Flexivirga oryzae: one gene and its partner. The protein of the gene in region 1 interacts with the protein of each later gene in a pairwise test. Links are inferred from orthologs where the notes say so. Each region holds a gene or a part of one and is shown on either strand. Other genes may lie near its edges.

Region 1 (9,057 bases):
GTTCCTCGACGCGCTGCCGCCTGCGGTGGAGCGCGCTCGACGGGCCCGGTCGACCACCAGGAGCCCGGCGTCCCGCAGCGCTGCCGGCACGAACGCGGCGGGCGGGAGCAGCCGCTGATGCGGGTCGTCGCAGCGATGAGCGGCGGCGTCGACTCCGCGGTCGCCGCCGCCCGGATGGTCGACGCCGGTCACGAGGTGGTCGGTGTGCACCTCGCGCTGTCCCAATCCGCCGCAACGCTGCGCGAATCCGCTCGTGGCTGCTGCACCATCGAGGACGCGGGCGACGCCCGCCGGGTCGCCGACAAGGTCGGCATACCCTTCTACGTCTGGGACATGGCGCAGCGGTTCAAGGAGGACGTGGTCGAGGACTTCGTCGCCGAGTACACCGCCGGCCGCACACCCAACCCGTGCCTGCGATGCAACGAGCGGATCAAGTTCGCCGCCCTGCTCGACAAGGCGCTCGCGCTCGGCTTCGATGCGGTCGCCACGGGGCACTACGCCCAGATCGTCGACGGCCGGCAGGGCCGGGAGCTGCACCGGGCGGTCGACATGGCCAAGGATCAGTCCTACGTCCTGGGGGTCCTGGACGCCGACCAGCTCGCGCGTTCCTTCTTCCCGCTCGGCGACACGACCAAGCCGCAGATCCGCGAGGAGGCCGCCGCCCGGGGTTTCTCGGTCGCCAAGAAGCCCGACAGTCACGACATCTGCTTCATCGCCGACGGGGACACCAAGGGCTGGCTGACCCGCCGGCTGGGCGAGCAGCCGGGCGACATCGTCGACACCGACGGAACGGTCGTGGGCCACCACGAGGGGGCGTTCGCCTACACCGTCGGCCAGCGACGCGGGCTGGGCCTGAAGGTCCCGCGGGAGGACGGCGCCAAGCGTTACGTCGTCGACGTGCAGCCGAGCAGCAACACCGTGGTCGTCGGCACCGAGGACCTGCTGGGCATCGACCTCGTCGTCGGGGAGCACGCCCGCTGGTGCGGGGAGGCACCGGTCGGGGAGCTGCGTGTCGGCGCCCAACTGCGTGCGCACGGAGAGGAGTTCGCCGCCACCGCGGTCGCGGAGGGCGAGCGTGTCACCGTCCGGCTCGATGCGCGGGCGCGCGGTGTCGCACCGGGACAGTCCGTGGTGCTGTATGACGGCACACGGGTCGTCGGGTCCGCGACCATCACGGCGACGGACCGCAGGCGATCCGCGTCCGGGTGAAACCGATTGGGGCGGCGGACCGTCAGGGTTGGGAAGGTCGCCGTAACACCGGCTATCGTGGCGGCCGATCGAAGGAACATGAGGGGATCCGCCAATGGCTCTGACCAACCACCGACTGACGCGCCCGATACTGACCGTCGCGACCATCAGCACCGTGTGTCTCGGGCTGGCTGCCTGCGGCGGCGGCAACGACTCGCCGACGGTCGCGGCTCCTCCGAGCACGAGCAACACCTCGACGGCCCCGACGACGTCGCAGACCAGCTCTTCGTCGTCGGCGCCGAGCACCCCGGCGTCCGAGACCAGCGGCTCGAGCTCGGCGGCGAGCGGCGACACGGTCGCCGCCCACTTCGAGCCGGGCCAGTGTTATGACGACACCGTCAACTGGCAGGTCACGCCCTGCAACCAGTCGCACAAGCTCGAGGTCACCGCGGTCGTGAAGACCACCAAGGACGCCGACGACATGGTCAAGCGTGGCGTGCTGCGGACCTGGACCTGCAACAACGCCATCGCGGCATACGTCGGCAGCCCCACCGCCGGCTTCTCCCGGATCCTGGGTCAGCCGGTGCCGTCGATCATCGACCCGAACTCCGACAAGGAGATCGTCTGCGCCGCCGCGGTGGCCAAGCCGGACGACTCCGGCTACGAGCAGATCACCTACAAGCTGAAGAACCGCATCAAGGACAAGGGCTACGTCGACTACCGCATCTGCACCAGCGATCGGCCGAGCAAGTCGGACTCACCCAAGATCGTGCCGTGCAGCGATCCGCACAAGGCGGAGACCATCGGCGGCTACGTGATCGGCAAGGCCGACGGCAAGTACCCGGGTGGCAAGGCCGTCGACCAGTCGGCCCTCAAGCACTGTGTGCCGCTGGCCAAGACCTACCTCGGCACGGTCCGCGGCGACGTCATCGCCGCCGCGAACAGCACCGGCGAGGCCGGCTGGGTGAAGGGGACGACGATGACCGCCTGCTTCGTCGAGGCGACCAAGGGCACCTTCCTCAAGCCGCTCAAGGGCATGAAGGACAAGCCGCTGTCCAAGTTCCAGTGATCGTGATGCGCGGGTTCCTCGGAGCGGGCTGCCTGGCGCTGGCGTGCGTCGGCCTCGTAGGGTGCGGCGGCGGCAGCGGGCCGGTCGCGGTCACCAGTGCGGCGACACAGGACACCGCACCCACGACGGGCACCGTCGCGACGAGTTCGAGCAGCTCACCGGCCCAGCAGTACGTGGTCGGCCAGTGCTATCGGGACGACGGCTGGCAGCTCACCCCGTGCACGCAGCCGCACGAGAAGGAGATCACGGCGGTCGTCGACACGACGAGGTATGCCGACGACATGGTCATGCGCGGCGTGCTGCGCACCTGGACCTGCAACAACGTGCTGCCCGGGTATGTCGGCAGCTCCACCGCCGGGTTCTCGCGGATCTTCGCCACGTCGGTGCCCACCGCCGACGTACCGGACTCGGACAAGCAGATCGTGTGCGCCGCGAGCGTGGACAAGCCGGACGATTCGGGCGCGCAAACCGTCTCGTACACCGTGCGCGACCGGATCAAGGACAAGGGTTACGTGCCCTATCGCTTGTGCACGAAGGAACGGCCGAGTACGACCACGTCCGACTCGCTGACCTTCATCTCGTGCAACGAGCCGCACCAGGCGGAGACCACCGGGGGATTCGTCCTCGGCTCCCCGGACGGCCGGTATCCCGGTCTGAAGACGGCCCAGAGCGATGCGACCAACGAGTGTCTGCCGCTCGACCGGACCTATCTCGGCGTCGAGCACACCACCCAGGTCACCGCCTACTCCAGCATCACCGGCAAGACCGGCTGGGAGCGCGGCACCACGCTTGTCGGGTGCTTCATCGAGTCGACCAAGGGCACCTTCGTCAAACCGCTGAAGGGCATGAAACACCAGCCACTGTCGAAGTTCCGGTAGGCGGGCGCGAAGATCTCTTCATGAGCGGGCCACGAGAAGGGACGACGGCGTGAGCGACGAGGTGTCGGCCAGTGGCGTCGGATCGCTGCCGGGCAGCGATGTGCGGGGTGCGACGCAGTCGGTGCGGGAGTTGTATGGCGAGGGCGGCGTCCCCTACCTCCCGGAGCTTCCCGCGCGGGGGCCGGGTGCGGACCTCGTCGGGCGCACGGCAGCGCAGCTGGTCGGCCTTGCCGTCGACCTGCAGCCGTCCGGCTGGCGGCTGACGGACGGGTCCGGCCGCGACGCGTCGCGCGCCCGGTCCTTCCTGCGCGAGGACCTGGACGTGCTCGCCGAGGTCTACGACGGTTACACCGGACCGCTCAAGGTCCAACTGTGCGGCCCGTGGACGCTGGCGGCGACCCTGGAGTTGCCGCGTGGCGGGCGAGTGGCGGGCGACCCCGGAGCGACCCGTGACATCGTCCAGTCGCTCGCGGACACCGCGGTCGAACTGTTGACGAGCGTGCAGCGTCTCGTGCCCGGCGCGAGCCTGGTGCAGCAGTGGGACGAGCCGGCGCTGCCGGCGGTGCTCGCCGGCCGGCTGCCGACTGCCTCCGGGTTCGGCCGGGTCCCGGCGACCGATCCGTCCGTCGTGCGTGACGGGCTCACCCACATCACCGAAGTCGTGGCGTCCCATGTCGATGCGCAGGTGCTGCACTGCTGTGCGGCGGACGTGCCGCTGCCGCTCATCCGCCAGGTGTCCGCGCTCGAGCCGTCACTCGATGTCGCGCTGGTCCGCACCGCGCAATGGGACGGTCTGGCGGAACTGGTCGAGTCGGGCCGGCGGATCTGGGCCGGGATCATCCCGACGAACTCGACCGCGCGCCACCCCCGGGACCACGTGGAGCCGTTCATCGAGCAGTGGCACCGGGTCGGGCTGGAAACCGCGCTGTTCGAGCGGCTGGTCGTGACACCCGCGTGCGGCTTGGCGGGCGCCGCACCCGCTGACGCCATACGCATCGGCCGGCTGACCGTCGACGCCGCACACATGTTGCGCGACGCAGTCGCCGAGTGACCCCCGCGGGCGCCGCGACGCCCGTACGTGGGTCGCCCCAGTGGGGATTCCGGTGCGGGTGGTGGCGTCCCGGGCGTGCGTAGGTCGCCCCAGTGGGGATTCCGGAACGGCTACGGCGTCCCGACCGTGCGTAGGTCGCCCCAGTGGGGACTGCGGTGCGGGTGGTGGCGTCCCGGCCGTGCGTAGGTCGCCCCAGTGGGGAGTCCGGTACGGGCTGGGGCCTCCCGGGTGTGCGTTGGTCGCCCCAGTGGGGATTCCGGTGCGGGTGGTGGCGTCCCGGGCATGCGTAGGTCGCCCCAGTGGGGACTTCCTCGCCGGACGCCCACCACCGCCACGAGGTATGGCGCTGTGCTGTCGCCGCCATACGGCAGGATGGCAGCCGTGACCGAGACCGACGGCATCCCGACAGACATCCGGCACGAGTGGACCGAGCTCGCCGACGAGGTGCGGGGGCACCAGTTCGCTTACCACGTGCGCGACGCGCCCACGGTCAGCGATGGCGAATACGACCGGCTGGTGCGCCGGCTCAACGAGATCGAGGACGCCCACCCCGCGTTGCGGACGCCGGACAGCCCGACCCAGCAGGTGGGCGGCGCGATCTTCAACACCGACTTCACCGCGGTCAAGCACGCCGAGCGGATGCTCAGCCTCGACAACGTCTTCAGCGCCGAGGAGCTGGCGGCCTGGGTCGCGCGCGTGCAGCGGGAGGCCGGCGACCAGTCCTTGCACTTCCTGTGCGAGCTGAAGATCGACGGCCTGGCGATCAACCTCACGTACGAGAACGGCCGGCTGGTGCGCGGTGTGACCCGCGGCGACGGCACCACGGGGGAGGACGTGACCTCCAATGTCCGCACGGTCCAAGGCATTCCGCACAAGCTGACCGGGGAGGACGTGCCCGAGCTGGTCGAGGTGCGCGGCGAGATCTTCATGAGCATGTCGGACTTCGAGCAGCTCAACGCCTCCCTGGTCGAGGCCGGCAAACCACCGTTCGCCAACCCGCGCAACACCGCCGCCGGTTCACTGCGGCAGAAGGACCCGCGGGTGACCGCGAGTCGCGCGCTGCGGATGCTGGTGCACGGCATCGGCGCGCGTCGTGGGCTGGACATCCAGCGTCAGTCGCAGGCCTACGAGCTGCTGCACGCGTGGGGGCTGCCGACGTCCACGCACTACAAGGTGGTGCGCGCCCCCGAGCAGGTGCAGGAGTATGTCGAATGGGCCGGAGCCAACCGGCACTCGGTGGAGCACGAGCTGGACGGCGTCGTCGTCAAGGTCGACGAGGTGCCGGTGCAGCGTGCCCTCGGTGCGACGTCGCGCGCCCCGCGCTGGGCGATCGCGTACAAGTACCCGCCGGAGGAGGTCAACACCAAGCTGCTCGACATTGAGGTCAACGTCGGGCGCACCGGGCGGGTCACCCCGTTCGGGGTGATGGAGCCCGTCGTGGTCGCCGGATCCACGGTCGCGAACGCCACGCTGCACAACGCATCCGAGGTGAAGCGCAAGGGTGTCCTGATCGGCGACACCGTGGTGCTGCGCAAGGCCGGTGACGTCATACCCGAGATCCTCGGGCCGGTCGTCGACCTGCGCGACGGCAGCGAGCGGGAGTTCGAGATGCCGACGCACTGCCCGTCGTGCGGCACGCTGCTGGCCTACGAGAAGGACGGTGACAAGGACATCCGCTGTCCCAACTCGCGTAGTTGCCCGTCGCAACTGCGTGAGCGACTCTTCGGACTGGCCGGTCGTGGCGCGTTCGACATCGAGGCGCTCGGTTGGGAGGGCGCGGTGGCCCTGCTCGAGTCGGGTGTGCTGACCGACGAGTCCACCCTCTTCGGGCTGACCCGCGAGCGGCTGATCACGGTGCCGCTCTACACCCGCGCGGCGAAGAAGACCGACCCGGAGGACGTCGTTGTCGACGGAAAGGTGTTGTCCGCCAACGGAGTTCGTCTTCTCGACAATCTCGCCAAGGCCAAGGAGCAGCCGCTCTGGCGGGTGATCGTGGGGCTGTCGATCCGGCACGTCGGCCCGACCGCCGCACGGGCGCTCGCGACCGAGTTCGGTTCGATCGAGGCGATCCGGGCGGCATCCGTCGAGGACCTGGCGGCCGCGGACGGCGTCGGCGGCGTGATCGCGCAGGCCGTCACCGACTGGTTCACCGTCGACTGGCACCGTGAGATCGTCGAGCAGTGGGCCGCCGACGGGGTCCGGATGGCCGACGAGCGTGACGAGTCGATCCCGCAGACGTTGACCGGTCTGACGGTCGTCGTGACCGGCTCGCTGGAGCGCTTCACGCGCGACTCGGCCAAGGAGGAGATCATCGCGCACGGCGGCAAGGCGGCGGGCTCGGTCTCCAAGAAGACCTCGTATGTCGTGCTCGGCGCCAACGCCGGCTCCAAGGCCGACAAGGCGGAGCAGCTCGGCGTCCCCACCCTCGACGAGGAGGGTTTCGAGGCGCTGCTGGCGAACGGGCCGGAGCAGTCTGATCCTGAACCGCCGCCCGCGGACTCCCTCGAGCTGCCTGCGCGGTAGCAGCATCGCAGCTAGGGTCGTCCGGCATGGACATGCTGAAGGATGATCAGATCGTCAGGGCTCAGCTGGCCGACTGGCGCAAGCTGGCACAGGGGTTGCACGCCCGGTACCTCGTTGCGGACTTCGGCACCGGCGCACGATTCGTCAGCACCGTGGGGGAAGCGGGTGACGCCGTCGGGCACCACCCGAGGGTGACGATCGGCGACGGGTATGTCGACCTCCGGCTCGTCAGCCCTGACGCGATCTACCGCACCGACGACGGCACCGAACTCGTCGTCGAATGGGTCACCCAGCAGGACGTCGACCTCGCCAGGCGGATCAGTGGGATCGCTGCCGAGCACGGGCTCGACGCGGACCCGGCCTCGGTGAGTGTCATGGAGCTCGGCCTCGACACCCAGCACTCGGAGACCATCGCCCCGGTCTGGGCGGCGCTGCTCACCGGGGACCCCGAGTCCCAGGGTTATGGCTCACCCAGCGACGAGATCCGCGACGCCCGGGGCCGCGTTCCCAACCTCTGGTTCGGCGACGGCGAGGACTCGGCCCAGCGGTTCCACGTCGAGGTCTACGTCGCACCGGAGGCGGCCGAGCAACGGATCGCCGCAGCGGTCGCCGCGGGTGCGACCGTCGTCGACGACAGTGAGTCCCCGTCGCTCACCGTGCTCGCCGACCAGGACGGCAACAGGGGCGTCCTCTGCGTCGCCCTGTCTCCCGACGAGGCCGAGTAGCGACCGAGGAACCCTGCGGATCGAGTAGCGACCGAGGAACGAGGTCGCGTATCGAGATCGCGAAGCGGCAATAACGACAAGGAGTTTCACAGATGCCCGAAGAGGTTCCGCTGGACGTCGTGCTGGTGCACGTCGACCGTGCCCTGACCGGTATGGCGGCCACGCTGCGCGAGCTGGGTGACGACCTCGCCAACGCCGAGACGGGGCTGCCGGGAGGCAACACGGCATACCAGATCGTGCGGCACTGCTGCGGGGTCTTGGAGTTCTGGGGCGGTCAGGTGCTGGCCGATCGGGAGATCACGCGTGACCGTCCCGCCGAGTTCACCTCGTCCGGCTCCGTCGACGAGCTCATCCTGCTGCTGGAACGCCAGCGGGACGCCTTCACACAGGACCTCGCCGGGTTCGACGGTTCGGCGCCGCCACGCGGCCCGTTGCGTGAGCGGGACCTGGACCGGGACGAGGTGCGCACCCAGGGCGGTGTCCTGATCCACGTCTACGAGGAACTGTCCCAGCACCGCGGCCATCTGGACATCACCGCCGACATCGTGCGGGCTCGGTGACCGCCACTGGCGGGCGCCCGGTCTGCCTGCCACACTCGCCTTGTGTCTGGGTTGTGGCGGTCGTGGTTGCCCGGGCGAAAGCATGGAGCCGCCCGTGGTGTCGGCGTCTTCGGGCCATCCAGTGATGTCGACCCGGCTCAGCTCGTTGAACTGCTGGGTGAGTGCAAGGCGCTGCGCGGATGGGCAAGGGAGCACGACGTCGTCCTGGACGACACTCCCGGCAGCCTGCTCGGGCTGGATCAGCAACTCGACGCATGGAGCGCTGAGCCCGGGATCGGGCCGCGCCTGGGCAACGAGGTCGGCTGTTACCTCGGAACCGTGATCGTCAAGAACATCCCCGGTTCGGCATGGCGAGCGTGGCCGAACGGGCATCCTGTCGTACACCTGCGATCCGGCCGTGACCTCGACGTCATCGCCGAGGCTGCGCATCGAATGCGGTCGCGGCGCAGGAGCCTCAGCGAGATGTACAACGACGTGCGATAGACCGGGCTCGTAGAGTTGCGCAGGTGGATGGGCTGACTCTGCGCGAACGCGTGGTGACCCAACTGCTCACCGCGCTGCAAGCGGTCCGGCCGGACGAGCCGGCGTTGATCGCGATCGATGGTTTCGATGGCGTGGGCAAGACATATCTGGCCCAGGAACTCGCTGCTCTGGCGGATGCCGCGACCCGCCCCATCCTCAACGTGAGCATCGACGGGTTCCACCGACCGAAGGCTGAGCGCGTGGCCGCTGGCCTGGGGGCGGAGGGTTTCTACCGCGGTTCCTACCGGTACGACGTGTTCCGCGCGCTCGTGGTGGACGCTGCGCGGGCCCGACAGCCGATCACTCCGGCAGTCTGGGATGTGGACGCCGATGAAGCGGTCGACGTTGCGACGGTCGACGTCTCCTCGGACGTAATCGTCCTGGTGGACGGCATCTTCCTACAACGTCCCGAGCTCGCGGATGTGTGGGACGCCACGGTCTGGGTCGACGCACCACTCGAGATCACCGTGCCCCGGGGCAACGCGCGCTTCCCAGGAACCCATGACCCTGACCCGGAGGCGCCGGTCAACCAACGGTATGT
Region 2 (9,493 bases), 230 kb from region 1 along the record:
GAGGAGGCGAAACATGGGCCTGTGGGCGATCCCGAGCGATGTCCTGGCGCGGCTGCGGTTCGCGACCTCGCCGATGGCCGAGGTGGTCGGTGCGCTGAAGAACCTCGCGCCGGGGCGTGCCGGCGTCGACCCGGTGTTCGCGCTACGGCACCGTGCCGCATTCGACGCCATGCTGCGCGAGTACCCGGGCCGCAGAGCGGTGTTCGAGCACTACCAACGACCGGGCTGGCTGGCCGACTTCGTGTCGATCCCGCCGCCGTCGACGTCCCCGACGATCGAGGACGAACTGCGTCAGATCAGCGCCCTGTCCGAGCAGCAACTGATCGCCCAGCTGCGGGTCTCGACGCCGTCGGTGCTCCCGCCCGTCCTCGAGTCGGCCGGTGTCAGGGCCGACGTCCTCGGCCTGCTGGAGTGGACCTGGACACACACCATCGCCACCGACTGGCCGCGCCGGGAGCGCATCCTGCGAGCCGACATCGTCACGCGCACGCACCGGCTGGCCGAGCACGGGTTCGCCGGGGTGCTGCAGGACCTCGGCAAGCGGCGCGAATGGTCCGACGGGCACCTGCGGGTCAACGACCACGACCTGCCGACGCGTCAGCTGGCGCCGTCGGCGCAGCTGAGCCTGGTGCCGTCGCACGCCAACGGCAGCTGGGTGGGGTGGGACGGGTTCGACCGCTACGCGGTCTACTACCCGGTCAGCGGTGCGCTCGCCGACACGGGGGCGAGCCGGCCCGGTGGCGTCGACCGGCTGATCGGCGCCAACCGGGCCCGGCTGCTCGGCGGGCTCGACGTGCCGCAGACGACCTCGGGGCTGGCGGCGACGAGCGGGCTGCCGGTCGGCGCGGTGGGCAACCACCTGCGGGTGCTGCTCGACGCCGGGCTGGTGGCGAAGCGCAGGTCGGGCCGGGAGGTCCTGTACTGGCGCACCGCGCTGGGGGACGAACTGCTCGCCGCGTCCCGCTGACGGGTCACTCGGATCCGGTCGCGGGGTGAGTCTGACGGTCCGTTTCACCGTTGACGGCCGAATTCGGCCGTCAACCGTGAATCCGACCGTCGGGGTCGCCGTCGGATCTACCTGAGGACCACCGTGCTGGAGCCGTTCAGGAAGACCCGGTGCTCCGCGTGCCAGGTGACCGCCCGGGCCAGCACCTGCGCCTCGACGTCGCGGCCGGCGACGACCATGTCGGCGGGGGAGTAGCCGTGGTCGATCCGCTCGACGTCCTGCTCGATGATCGGCCCCTCGTCCAGGTCCGCGGTCACGTAGTGCGCGGTCGCCCCGATCAGCTTCACCCCGCGCTGGTGCGCCTGGTGATAGGGGCGGGCACCGCGGAAGCTGGGCAGGAACGAGTGGTGGATGTTGATCGCGCGCCCCGCCAGACGCTCGCACAGGTCCGCCGACAGCACCTGCATGTAGCGGGCGAGCACCACCAGGTCGGCGCCGGTCTGGTCGATCAGGTCGAGCAGCCGGGCCTCGGCGGCGTCCTTCGTCCCGCTGGTGACCGGGATGTGGTGGAACGGGACGTCCTGACCCGACACCAGCTTCTGGAACTTCAGGTGGTTGGAGCCGACGGCCACGATGTCGATCGGCAGTGCGCCGACCTGCTGCCGGTAGAGCAGGTCGTTGAGGCAGTGCCCCAGCTTGGACACCAGCACCAGCGCCCGGGTGCGCTGGCCGGCGGGGAACAGGCCCCACGTCATACCGAACCGGTCGGCGACCGGGGCGAGTGACGCACGCAGCGTGTCCTCCTCGACCGGCCCGTGCACGCGGGCCCGGATGAAGAACCGGCCGGTCTGGGCGTCACCGAACTGCTGACACTCGTCGATGTTCGCGTCGTGCCGGACGATCTCGGCGCTGATCGCCGCGATGATGCCCGGCCGGTCGTCGCAGGACGCGGTGAAGACGTAGGACTGCGGCTCCCTCGGGTGGGGATTTGTCATGGCGGCACTTTACGGTGAGGGGTATGACGGACGTCCCGCCCCTGGTGCTGATCAGCGGCCCGGAGCAGATCCTGGCCGAGCGTGCCGCGACCAGCACCATCGCGCTGTTGCGCGAGAGCGACCCCGACGCGGAGCTGATCCGGCTGGAGGCGGCGAGCTACGAGAGCGGCGAGTTGCAACTGCACGCCAGCCCGAGCCTGTTCGGCGGCAGCAAGATCGTGCTGGTCCGCGACCTGGACGAGGCGCGGGAGGAGCTGGTCGCCGACGTGGTCGACGTCGTCGGCGCCGGTCTGGACGGCGCGACGCTGATCGTGCAGCACAAGGGCGGCGTGCGGGGCAAGAAGGCGCTGGACGCGCTGAAGAAGAACGGTGCCCGCGTCATCGACGCCCCGGCGATCAAGAGCGACCGGGACAAGTCGGCGTTCGTGACCAATGAGTTCCGCAGCGCCGGCCGCAAGATCGCGCCCGACGCCGTGCGGGCGCTGCTGGAGGCGGTCGGCAAGGACCTGCGCGAGCTCGCCTCGGCGTGCAAGCAACTGGTCGACGACACCGAGGGCATGATCACCGCCGACGTGGTGCAGCGCTACCACGGCGGCAAGGTGGAGGCCACCGGGTTCCGGGTCGCCGACGCCGCGATCGCCGGCAACCTGCCCGAGGCGCTCCGGCTGGCCCGGCACGCGCTCGCGTCCGGCCTGGACCCGGTGCCGATCGTGGCGGTGCTGGCCAGCCAGCTGCGGCAGATCGCGCGAGTGGCCACCGCCGGGCGTGGCGGGTCGGGGCAGCTGGCCAAACAGCTGGGTATGGCGCCCTGGCAGGTCGACCGGGCGCGGCGTGACGCGAAGGGCTGGGACGGGGAGCGCCTGGGTCGCGCCATACAGGCAGTGGCGGCAGCCGACTTCGACGTCAAGGGCGGCGGCCGGGACCCGGTCTACGCCCTCGAGCGCGCCATCATGACCATCACCGCCGAGCGCAACGGGTAGCGACCGCCGATTTGGGCGGAATGACGCGCCGCTGGTAACTTTGGATCCTGCGTGCGCGCTCTGGTCGTGCGCGCATGCGAAGCACCATCACGCAGACGGCATCGCCCGAGTGTCCCCACGCTCCATCCGCCGGTTGCGTGCGTCAACCCTCATTGACATCAGACCTATAGACTCGACCAAGGAAGTAACACGTGGCAAACATCAAGTCGCAGATGAAGCGGATCAAGACCAACGCGATCCGCACTGAGCGCAACAAGGCCTACAAGTCCGAGCTCCGCACCTGGATCCGGCACACCCGCGAGGCCGTTGCGGCCGGCGACAAGGCCAAGGCCACCGAGTTCCTCGCGACCGCGTCCAAGAAGCTGGACAAGGCCGTGAGCAAGGGCGTCATCCACAAGAACCAGGCCGCCAACAAGAAGTCGGCGCTGGCGAAGGCCGTGAACGGTCTCGACGCCTGAGTCTCGGCACTCAACGCACAAGGTCCGGCACCCGCCCATGCGGCGGTGCCGGACCTTTGTCGTTGCCCCGGCGCCGTGCGGTAACCTGTGCGTCGTGCGGCAGTTGCTTCTTCTTGGCCGGCCGCGTTGACGCCAGGCGGACTTCGACGCGGCTGACCCCTCCCTGCGACGAGGGGTCTTTTCATGTGGCGGGTCCGACGCGCACCACTTGCTCACTTTGCACGCAAAGGACGACGAGAAATGAACGACGAGCAGCCCGCGCACCGCTATTCGGCGGCCCTGGCGAACGACATCGAGCGCGCCTGGCAGGACCGCTGGGAGGAGCAGGGCGTCTTCCACGCGCCGAACCCGGCCGGACCCTGGGCCGACCCGGAGGCGATCGGCGGCCGGCCGAAGTTCTTCCTGCAGGACATGTTTCCCTACCCGAGCGGGGCCGGCCTGCACGTCGGTCACCCGCTGGGCTTCATCGCGACCGACGTCTACGCCCGCTACCGGCGGATGTCCGGGAACAACGTGCTCTACACGATGGGCTTCGACGCGTTCGGCCTGCCGGCCGAGCAGTATGCCGTGCAGACCGGACAGCACCCGCGCAAGACCACCGAGGACAACATCCAGACCTACACCCGGCAGCTGCGGCAGCTGGGCCTGTCGCACGACAAGCGCCGGGCGTTCGCGACGATCGACCCGGAGTTCTACAAGTGGACCCAGTGGATCTTCCTGCAGATCTACAACGCCTGGTATGACGAGCGTGCCGGCAAGGCCCGCCCGATCGCGGAGCTGGTCGCCGGCTTCGAGTCCGGCGACGTGGCGACCCCGGACGGCCGGCCGTGGGCGCAGCTGACCGAGGACGAGCGCCGCGACGCGGTCGACAACCGCCGGCTGGCGTACAAGAAGGAAGTGCCGGTCAACTGGGCGCCTGGCCTGGGCACCGTCGTGGCCAACGAGGAGGTCACCAACGAGGGCCTGACCGAGCGTGGCGACATGCCGGTCTTCCAGCGCAACCTGCCGCAGTGGATGATGCGGATCACCGCCTACTCCGACCGGCTGATCGACGACCTGGACCGGCTGGACTGGCCGGAGTCGATCAAGTCGATGCAGCGCAACTGGATCGGTCGCTCGCAGGGCGCCGCGGTGCAGTTCCCCGTCGAGGGCGCCGACGAGCGGATCGAGGTCTTCACCACGCGGCCGGACACCATCTTCGGCACCACCTTCATGGTGCTGGCCCCGGAGCATCCGCTGGTCGACGCGCTGGCCGCCGAGGCGTGGCCGGAGGGCACCGAGGCCGCGTGGACCGGAGGTGCGGCGAACCCGCGTGAGGCCGTGGCGTCATACCGGCTGGCAGCGTCGCGCAAGTCGGAGCTGGAGCGGCAGACCGAGGACGCCAAGGCCAAGACCGGTGTCTTCACGGGTGCGTTCGCGACCAATCCGGTTTCCGGACAACGCATCCCGGTCTTCATCGCCGACTACGTGCTGATGGGTTACGGCACCGGCGCAGTCATGGCGGTCCCCGGAGAGGACCCGCGCGACTGGGACTTCGCCAAGAAGTACGACCTGCCCTACATCCGCACCGTGCAACCGTCCGAGGAGCACGACGAGGACACGGCATACACCGGCGCCGGCGCCAAGATCAACTCGTCGAACGACTCGATCTCGTTGGACGGCAAGGAGATCGACGAGGCCAAGCAGATCGTCATCGACTACTTGGAGCAGCGTGGTGCCGGCCGCGGCACCGTCACCTACAAGCTGCGTGACTGGCTGTTCAGCCGGCAGCGGTACTGGGGCGAGCCGTTCCCGATCGTGTATGACGAGAACGGCGTCGCGCACGCGCTGCCGGAGTCGATGCTGCCGGTCGAGCTGCCCGAGGTCGCGGACTACTCGCCGAAGACCTACGAGCCGGACGACGCCGAGTCGATGCCGGAGTCGCCGCTGGACCGCGCCGAGGACTGGGTCGAGGTCGAGCTGGACCTGGGTGACGGCCCGCGCAAGTACCGCCGCGAGACCAACACCATGCCCAACTGGGCGGGTTCGTGCTGGTACGAGATCCGCTACACCGACCCGGCGAACACGCAGCGATTCGTGGACGCCGAGTGCGAGCGCTACTGGATGGGCCCGAACTCCACACCGGGCGACACCGGTGGCGTCGACCTGTATGTCGGTGGCGTCGAACACGCGGTGCTGCACCTGCTCTACTCACGCTTCTGGCACAAGGTGCTGTTCGACCTGGGCTACGTCAGCTCCGAGGAGCCGTTCCGCAGGCTGTTCAACCAGGGGTACGTGCAGGCCTTCGCCTATCGCGACCACCGCGGCCAGCCGGTGCCCGCCGCCGAGGTCGAGGAGCACGGTGACGGTGAGTCGATGACCTTCACCTGGCGGGGGCAGCCGGTCTCGCGCGAGTTCGGCAAGATGGGCAAGTCGCTGAAGAACGTCGTCACGCCCGACGAGATGTGCGCGACGTTCGGTGCGGACACCTTCCGGGTCTACGAGATGTCCATGGGTCCGTTGGACCAGTCCCGCGTCTGGGAGACCCGGGCCGCCGTCGGCGCCCAGCGCTTCCTGCAACGCCTGTGGCGCAACGTGATCGACGAGGACACCGGTGAGGTGCGGGTAAGCGACGCCGAGCCGTCGCCGGAGCTGAGCCGGGCGCTGGCCAAAGCCGCCGACGGCGTCGCCAAGGACTACGACTCGCTGCAGTTCAACACCGCGATCGCCAAGCTGATCGAGTTGAACAACGCGCTGACCAAGGAGTCCGCGGGCGCCGGCTCACCGCGTGCGGTCGTCGAACAACTGGTGCTGATGACCGCGCCGGTCGCGCCGCACATCGCCGAGGAGCTGTGGTCGCGGCTGGGCCACGAGTCGTCGCTGGCGTTCGAGGCGTTCCCCGCCGCGGACCCGGCGCTGCTGGTCGACGAGGCCGTCACCTGCGTCGTGCAGGTGCAGGGCAAGGTCCGCGACCGGCTGCAGGTGCCGCCGGACATCGCCGACGACGAGCTGGAGGCACTGGCACGCCAGAGCGAGAAGATCCGGAACGCGGTGGGGGACAAGCAGATCCGTAAGGTGATCGTGCGGGCCCCGAAACTCGTGAACCTGGTGGTCGGATAATTTCCATGTCCACCCCACAAAGTTCTCCGCTCCTTGCACCCCACGAAGTTTCTCCTCCGCTGCGCTCCTCCGAATACTTCGTGGGGACCCCGCAGAGTCGCTCCGATACTTTGCGGGGGCCCCGGAAATGAGCGTCGCGGTGGTGACGGATTCGACGGCATATCTGCCGCCGGAGATCGCCGCCACCCACGGCATCTCGGTGGTGCCGATGCGTCTCGCCATCGGTGGGGTGTCGTATGACGAAGGGCGCGGTGTCTCCGCGGAGGAGGTCGCCGACGCCTTGCGCGACTTCGTCCCGGTGTCGACGTCGCGGCCGTCACCGGCGGTCTTCGCCGACCTGTACGCCTCGCTCGCCGAGGCCGGGCACGACGCCATCGTCTCGATCCACGTGTCCTCGCAGATGTCGGCGACCCTGTCGTCCGCCCAGCTCGCGGCACGTGAAACACAGATCCCGGTCGAGCTGATCGACAGCGAAACCATCGGCATGGCAATGGGTTTCGGAGTCATTGCGGCCGCCGAGACCGCCGCAGCGGGCGGAGACGCGGCGCAGGTGGCGGAGGCGGCGCGGCGTCATACGAGCTCGTCGACCACGGTCTTCTACGTCGACACGCTGGAGCACCTGCGGCGCGGTGGCCGGATCGGCCGGGCGTCGGCGATGATGGGTTCGGCGCTCGCGATCAAACCGCTGCTGACCGTGCGGGACGGGCACATCGAGCCGTTGGAGCGGGTGCGCACCACCAGCAAGGCATTGGCTCGGCTCGCCCAGCTCGCCGTGGACGCGGTGGACGAGATGCACGGGGCGCACGAACTGGACGGTGTCGACGTGGCGGTGCACCACCTGGACTCCCGGGACCGGGCCGAGAAGCTGCTGGAGGAGCTGGCCGACAAACTGCCCGAGGCGCGCCGGATGCTGCTGGTCGAGCTCGGTGCCGCGGTGGGTGCGCATGTCGGTCCCGGGACGCTGGCGGTGGCGATCACGCCGCGTCTGCGCGGGCGTAGCCGCATCGTCGGTTCCTTCGACTGAGGCTCGCTCACCCGAACGCCGCTGTTCGTCCACATCCCTCGCGTTGTCCACAGGCGGGTATGCCGGCCCTGCACGAACCCGCCTGCCGCGCTTAACGTTCCGCGTATGGCAGGCTCACGTGGGGAGGCAGGGACACCCGACCGGCTGGCCGCGGTGCTCGAGGAGCTCGAGGCGGTGCGGCGTGCTCCGGGCTGGGTGCCGACCGAGGACTCCGTGCTCGACGAGCCGCGCTCGAGGGTGGCCGACCTACCGCGTCGGGTCGCCGCCACCCGGCGCTCCGAGCGGGATAGCGGGACGCGCCGGGAGGCACGGCACGCGGCGTCCGGCCGGCACGAGGAGTTGCGGCCGCGCGAGCCGCTGCTGCGCCCGCCCGAGCCGTTGCTCGGTGCGCAGGTCGCGCCCAGCCGGCTGGCGGTGATCGGCGCCGTCATCCTCGTGCTCGTTGCCGCACTGGTCTTTGGCGGGCGTGTCCTGTGGGCGCGTGCCGCGGCGCAGCCCCACCCGGTGTCACCGTCAGCAGCGAGTACGTTGGTGGCGCCGCAGAGCGTCGCGGGCACTCCTGCAGCAGCCGCGCGCCAGGGGTTCGGGGCGGCGTCGTCCAGCGTGCCCGCGTCGCCGACGACGCTCGTGGTGCAGGTGGTCGGACAGGTGCGCCGTCCCGGTGTGGTGCACGTCGACGCGGGGTCGCGGGTCCAGGACGCGGTGTCGGCCGCCGGTGGGGCGCTGCCAGGGGCCGACCTCGCAGCGATCAACCTGGCCAGGGTCGTCGCCGACGGAGAGCAGATCGTCGTGCCCAAACCGGGCGAACATCCGACCACCGCGCCGGCGGCAGCGGCCGGTGCAGCGGGATCCGCCGGGTCCGTGGCCACGACCTCCGCGGCCGTGGTCGACCTCAACGCCGCCGACGAACAGACCTTGGAGACCTTGCCGGGGGTCGGCCCGGTCACGGCGCAGCACATCCTGCAATGGCGCACCGAGAACGGCCGGTTCAGCAGCGTCGACGAGTTGGCAGAGGTGAGCGGCATCGGTGACAAGACGCTCGCCCAGTTGCGCCCGCTGGTCAGTGTCGGCTGAGCGCCGGTGGATCTGCGGCTGTTCACGGCGGCCGCCGTGGCGTGGCCGGTCACGCTCGTCGCGTTGCGGCTGCGTGCCGGCTGGTGCTGGACGATCGCCGCTGTCGGACTGGTGGCGGCGCTGGTGCTCGTGCTCGGTCCGGTGCGGTCGCGGTGGCGCCGGCGCGCTGACGCCGACCCGGACCTCGACCCGGACCGGCGCGTCCGGGTCCTGGATACCTGCGCCCTTGCCGGGGCGGCGGTCGCCCTCGCCTCGGCGGCAACTGCGGGCCACCTGATGGTGCGGCGGGCCGGCCCGGTCGACCAGCTCGCGGCGAAGCACGCGATCGTCCGGGTCGAGGCGGTGCTGAGCACCGATCCACGGGTCGTGGGCGCCGGTCTGACCGGCCACCGGAGCCTGGTGATCACCAAGGTGTCGGTCCGCCAGGTCATCGGCCGGGGCATGCGCAGCACGCCGCGCACCCCGGTGCTGGTGCTCGCCGACGAGGACTGGCTGGCCCTGCGCTGGCACCAGCGCGTTGCCTTCACCGGGCGGCTGCAACCGGCCGAGCCGGGCGACGACGTCGAGGCGGTGCTGACGGTGCGTGGGCCGCCGCGGCTGATCGGCGGCGCCGGACCGCTCTTCGACGGCGTCGAGGTGTTCCGCCGCGACACCCGCGTCGCCACTGACGGCCTGCCCGCGGATGCGCGCGGGCTCGTGCCCGCCCTGGTGATGGGCGACACCTCCCGGCTGCCGCCGGATCTCAACGACGACATGCGCGCCACCGGTATGACCCACCTCAACGCGGTCAGCGGCTCCAACGTGACGCTCGTGCTGATGTCGGCGATGTGGTTCGCCGGTTGGCTGCATCTGCGGGGCCGCTGGCGGCTGGTTGCTGCCGCCGTCGTGCTCGGTCTGTTCGTCCTGCTGTGCCGGCC

What was found.
Region 2: the proteins of ligA (region 1) and leuS interact in binary tests that used the Escherichia coli proteins (3 or more experiments, as listed by UniProt). The link is inferred for Flexivirga oryzae from one-to-one orthologs.

What each region holds. Positions count from the first base shown.
Region 1 is NZ_JACHVQ010000001.1:327,234-336,290, forward strand. Bases 4,195-7,133 are described here. They hold ligA (NAD-dependent DNA ligase LigA), read left to right. Parts: upstream 4,195-4,558; coding sequence 4,559-6,709; downstream 6,710-7,133. Other genes in these bases: FHU39_RS01540 (4a-hydroxytetrahydrobiopterin dehydratase), read left to right, coding at 6,736-7,133. Outside these bases: FHU39_RS01510 (cysteine desulfurase family protein), read left to right, coding at 1-118; tRNA 2-thiouridine(34) synthase MnmA, read left to right, coding at 118-1,209; FHU39_RS01520 (septum formation family protein), read left to right, coding at 1,304-2,257; FHU39_RS01525 (septum formation family protein), read left to right, coding at 2,263-3,135; FHU39_RS01530 (uroporphyrinogen decarboxylase/cobalamine-independent methonine synthase family protein), read left to right, coding at 3,185-4,186; more of FHU39_RS01540, read left to right, coding at 7,134-7,434; FHU39_RS01545 (mycothiol transferase), read left to right, coding at 7,527-7,994; FHU39_RS01550 (DUF6278 family protein), read left to right, coding at 8,037-8,477; FHU39_RS01555 (nucleoside/nucleotide kinase family protein), read left to right, coding at 8,501-9,057. UniProt on the Escherichia coli protein: DNA ligase that catalyzes the formation of phosphodiester linkages between 5'-phosphoryl and 3'-hydroxyl groups in double-stranded DNA using NAD as a coenzyme and as the energy source for the reaction.
Region 2 is NZ_JACHVQ010000001.1:561,140-570,632, forward strand. The notes cover bases 3,304-6,678. They hold leuS (leucine--tRNA ligase), read left to right. Parts: upstream 3,304-3,619; coding sequence 3,620-6,478; downstream 6,479-6,678. Other genes in these bases: rpsT (30S ribosomal protein S20), read left to right, coding at 3,304-3,379; FHU39_RS02660 (DegV family protein), read left to right, coding at 6,621-6,678. Also shown: FHU39_RS02635 (ArsR/SmtB family transcription factor), read left to right, coding at 14-967; purU (formyltetrahydrofolate deformylase), read right to left, coding at 1,075-1,941; holA (DNA polymerase III subunit delta), read left to right, coding at 1,965-2,921; more of rpsT, read left to right, coding at 3,113-3,303; more of FHU39_RS02660, read left to right, coding at 6,679-7,502; FHU39_RS02665 (helix-hairpin-helix domain-containing protein), read left to right, coding at 7,608-8,576; FHU39_RS02670 (ComEC/Rec2 family competence protein), read left to right, coding at 8,583-9,493.